One region of the Streptomyces sp. NPDC043878 genome, then DNA from elsewhere that is predicted to be linked to it. Evidence: riboswitches for the same ligand, from Rfam matches in the RefSeq annotation. Region 1 holds a riboswitch; the other holds the start of a gene.

What was found. Region 1 has a riboswitch for glycine ahead of gcvT (glycine cleavage system aminomethyltransferase GcvT). Riboswitches for the same ligand answer to the same signal wherever they lie in the genome.
Region 2: another riboswitch for glycine. It lies ahead of gcvP (aminomethyl-transferring glycine dehydrogenase); the one in region 1 lies ahead of gcvT (glycine cleavage system aminomethyltransferase GcvT).

Annotation. Positions count from the first base shown of each region.
Region 1 covers NZ_JBWKDW010000016.1:153,888-156,082, reverse strand. The annotation lists gene gcvT (glycine cleavage system aminomethyltransferase GcvT) at 88-1,206, opposite strand; glycine riboswitch at 1,244-1,356, opposite strand; glycine riboswitch at 1,357-1,455, opposite strand; gene AC07AZ_RS22930 (AAA family ATPase) at 1,627-2,195, shown strand, end outside.
Region 2 covers NZ_JBWKDW010000015.1:10,238-12,432, forward strand. The annotation lists gene AC07AZ_RS21245 (DNA polymerase IV) at 1-257, shown strand, start outside; gene AC07AZ_RS21250 (PRC-barrel domain-containing protein) at 179-550, opposite strand; glycine riboswitch at 665-759, shown strand; gene gcvP (aminomethyl-transferring glycine dehydrogenase) at 938-2,195, shown strand, end outside.

The DNA.
Region 1 (2,195 bases):
ATGGCGGCCGCGACGGTCACGGCCGGGACGGTGACGGCCGTGCCGAGGCCGACGGTGTCACGTCCGCCGGCCGGTGGGACGACAGTGTCACTTCCGCCGCTTGTAGAACGGCAGAGCCACGACCTCGTAGGGCTCGTGGGTGCCCCGGATGTCCACGCCGACCCCGGGTGAACCCGGCCGCGCGTGCGCCGCGTCGACGTACGCCATCGCGATCGGCCGGCCGAGCGTGGGGGAGGGGGCGCCGGAGGTGACCTCGCCGATCACCTCGCCGCCGGCGACCACGGGGTACCCGGCGCGCGGGACGCGGCGGCCCTCGGCGACCAGGCCGACCAGGACGCGCGGCGGGGTTCCGGCCGAACGCTCGGCGGCCTCGCTCAGCGCCTCGCGCCCCACGAAGTCGCCCTCCTTCTCGAACTTCACCACCCGGCCGAGCCCGGCGTCGAAGGGGGTGAGCGAGGTCGACAGCTCGTGCCCGTACAGCGGCATGCCCGCCTCCAGGCGCAGCGTGTCCCGGCAGGACAGGCCGCAGGGGACCAGGCCGGCGCCCTCGCCGGCCCTGGTCAGCGCCTGCCACAGCTCGACGGCGTGCTCCGGCTTCACGAACAGCTCGAAGCCGTCCTCACCGGTGTATCCGGTGCGCGCGATCAGCGCGGGGACGCCGGCGACGGTGCCGGGCAGGCCCGCGTAGTACTTCAGGCCGTCCAGGTCGGCGTCGGTGAGCGACTTCAGGATGCCGGGGGACTCGGGGCCCTGCACGGCGAGCAGCGCGTAGCCGTCGCGGTCGTCGCGTACCTCGGCGTCGAAGCCCGCGGCCCGCTCCACCAGGGCGTCCAGGACCACCTGGGCGTTGGAGGCGTTGGCGACGACCATGTACTCCCGCTCCTGGAGCCGGTACACGATCAGGTCGTCGAGGATGCCGCCGTCCGGCCGGCAGATCATGGTGTAGCGGGCGCGGCCCACGCCGATCGTGCCCATGTTGCCGACCAGGGCGAAGTCCAGCAGGGCCACGGCCTCCGGGCCGGTGACGGTGATCTCACCCATGTGCGAGAGGTCGAAGAGACCGGCCCGGGTGCGTACGGCGTTGTGTTCGTCGCGCTCGGAGCCGTAGCGCAGCGGCATGTCCCAGCCGGCGAAGTCGGTCATCGTCGCGCCCAGCGAACGGTGCAGGGCGTCGAGCGCGGTATGACGGGGTGCGGTACTGCTCATCGGTCGGTCGTCTCCCAGGGCATGACGGCGAGGTCGTTCCTCCCCATCTGTCATCGGAACCTGAGAGGTTCGCCATGACCCGCGAAACGGTCGTCATGGTTTGCACCTTGGGTGGAGCCACTGTCGCAGCGGCCCGCTTTTCAGATGTGCCTCGCCCGCGCGGTAACGGGGCCTGAGAGATTCAAGGGAGGGACTTGCTCCTTCGGCGCCCCGGCGACGTGCTGCCGAGGACTCTCCCGCGCGGATTCAAGCGGCCGGTATGCAGTTGGCGCGGCCATCATTGCACGGCTCACCCGAACCTGGCAGACCACCTCTGTGACCGGCTTGTGGCAGGAAGCGCACGAAAACGCGAGACACCGCGCATTGCCTTCTCTTTACACTTGGCGGGGAGGGTACTCGTGCCCACCCCAGGGGAGGACGATCACGGTGAAGAGGACCACTGCGTACGCCGCGACCTCGGCCGTCGCGCTGCCCGAGCAGCCTTCGGCCCCGGCCCGCGGGGCGTGCGGGGCACGCCCGGCACCCGTCCTGCGCGACCTGCGCGAGCGCGGCGGCCACAGCCCGCACGCCCTCCTCTTCGGACCCCGCGACCTCGTCGTGATCACCGGGCTGCCCGGCAGCGGCAAGTCCACGCTCATGCGGCGTACCGTGCGCGGCCTGCGCGTCGACTCCCAGGACACCCGCGACCGCTGGGACTCCCGGACGCCGCGCCTGCTGCCGTACGCCCTCTACCGGCCGCTCGTACGGCTGGCCCACTACGCCGGGCTGCGCCGCGCCCTGCGCACCGGCGAGGGCGTCGTCGTGCACGACTGCGGCACGCAGGCGTGGGTGCGCGGCTGGCTGGCCCGCGCGGCCCGCCGCCGGGGCGGCACCCTCCATCTGCTGGTGCTCGACGTCCCGCCCGAGACCGCGCGGGCCGGCCAGCGCGAGCGCGGCCGGGGCGTCTCCCGCTACGCCTTCCTGCGCCACCGCACGGCGGCCGGCCGGCT
Region 2 (2,195 bases), on a different contig from region 1:
ACTCGGAGCCCGGGCGGGTGCGGACCTTCCGGACCGACGACCCGGAGCTGGAGCCGGCGGACCCGCTGCCGCTCGTGCGGTCCGTGCCGCCTGCCGCGTCAGCACGGCCTGTGCCGGCCGCGCCGGTCGGGCCGGCGGTCGGGTCGCGAAGACCCGGCGGGCCGGGGGCCGAGGTGTCTCAGGAGTCGTCGGAGCCCGCGAGCTTGCCGAAGTCGCGGTCGGGGAACGCCGGAGGCGCGGCCACGTCCAGGCCGTAGTGGTGGTAGAGCTGGAGTTCCTGTTCCGGCGAGAGGTGGCGCCCGACGCCGAAGTCGGGGGCGTCCTTGATCAGGGCGCGTTCGAAGGGGACGTGCAGGGTGCCCTCGATCAGCCTGCTGGGCTCCAGGGGCACGAACGCGTCCCTGCTGAACAGGCCGGTCCGTATGGCTGCCCACTCCGGGACGCCGGTCGCGTCGTCGAGGTACACCTCGTCGATCGTGCCGATCTTGGTCCCGTCGCGGTCGAACGCCTTGCGGCCGATCAGGTGGCGCGGATCGATGTCGGTCTGCACGGTCCCTCCATGTGGTCGCAACTCATCCGTAAGCACTACGAAAGAGCACTTTCAACGAGGGGGCCACTCGAAAGTTCGGGCGTTGACCTCGCTGGTAGGCTGGCAGGCGGCTGCTGACCCCGTGCGGGAGAGTCCTCCAGAGACCATGGAGGCGCCGAAGGAGCAAATCCTCCCCGGAATCTCTCAGGCCCACGTACCGCACGGACGAGGTCACTCTGGAAAGCAGGGCGGAGGCCGACGGCTTCCGTTCTCACCGACGGTGAAAGCCGGGAGTGCCCTCGGGCGCCCCGGTGAAGCTCTCAGGTCGAGATGACAGAGGGGGAGGCCGTCGGGGTACCCGCGCCGGGGTACCCCTCGAAGGTCGCGTCAGACCAGGAGGCCTCCGCAATGACCGCCCATCGTATTCCGCTCTCCGAGCTCGAACAGGGAATCCCCTTCGAGCAGCGCCACATCGGCCCCGACCACGAGGCCCGCGCCAAGATGCTCGCCCAGGTCGGCTACGGCTCCCTCGACGAGCTCACGGCCGCCGCGGTCCCGGATGTGATCAAGAACGCCGACGCGCTGGACCTGCCGGGTGCCCGGACCGAGGCCGAGGTGCTGGCGGAGCTGCGTGCGCTGGCCGATCGCAACCAGGTCCTGGCCCCGATGATCGGGCTCGGGTACCACGGGACCTTCACGCCGCCGGTGATCCTGCGCAACGTCATGGAGAACCCGGCCTGGTACACGGCCTACACGCCCTACCAGCCGGAGATCTCCCAGGGGCGGCTCGAGGCCCTGCTGAACTTCCAGACCATGGTCGCCGAGCTGACCGGGCTGCCCACCTCCGGCGCCTCGCTGCTCGACGAGGGCACCGCGGCCGCCGAGGCGGTGGCGCTGTCCCGGCGCATGGGCCGCAACAAGAAGGGCCTGTTCCTGGTCGACGCGGACGCCCTGCCCCAGACCATCGCCGTGATCCAGACCCGTGCCGAACCGGCCGGCGTCGAGGTGGTCGTCGCCGACCTGAGCGAGGGCATCCCGGCCGGGATCGCCGAGCGTGAGATCAACGGTGTGCTGCTGCAGTACCCGGGCGCCTCCGGCGCCGTACGGGACATCAAGCCGGTCATCGACCAGGCGCACGAGCTCGGCGCGCTCGTCACCGTGGCGGCCGACCTGCTCGCCCTCACCCTGCTGAGGTCGCCCGGTGAGCTCGGCGCGGACATCGCGGTCGGCACCACGCAGCGCTTCGGTGTGCCGATGGGCTTCGGCGGGCCGCACGCCGGCTACATGGCGGTGCGCGAGAGCTTCGCGCGCAGCCTGCCCGGCCGGCTCGTGGGCGTCTCCGTCGACGCCGACGGGCACAAGGCCTATCGGCTCGCCCTGCAGACGCGTGAGCAGCACATCCGCCGCGAGAAGGCCACGAGCAACATCTGCACCGCCCAGGTGCTGCTCGCCGTGATGGCCGGCATGTACGCCGTCTACCACGGACCCGAGGGACTCAGGGGCATCGCGCGGCGCACGCACCGCTACGCTGCGATCCTCGCCGCGGGCCTGGAGGCCGGCGGGGTCGAGCTCGTGCACGGCAACTACTTCGACACCGTCACCGCCCGGGTGCCGGGCCGCGCCGCGCAGGTCGTCTCCGCCGCCCGCGACCACGGCGTCAACCTGC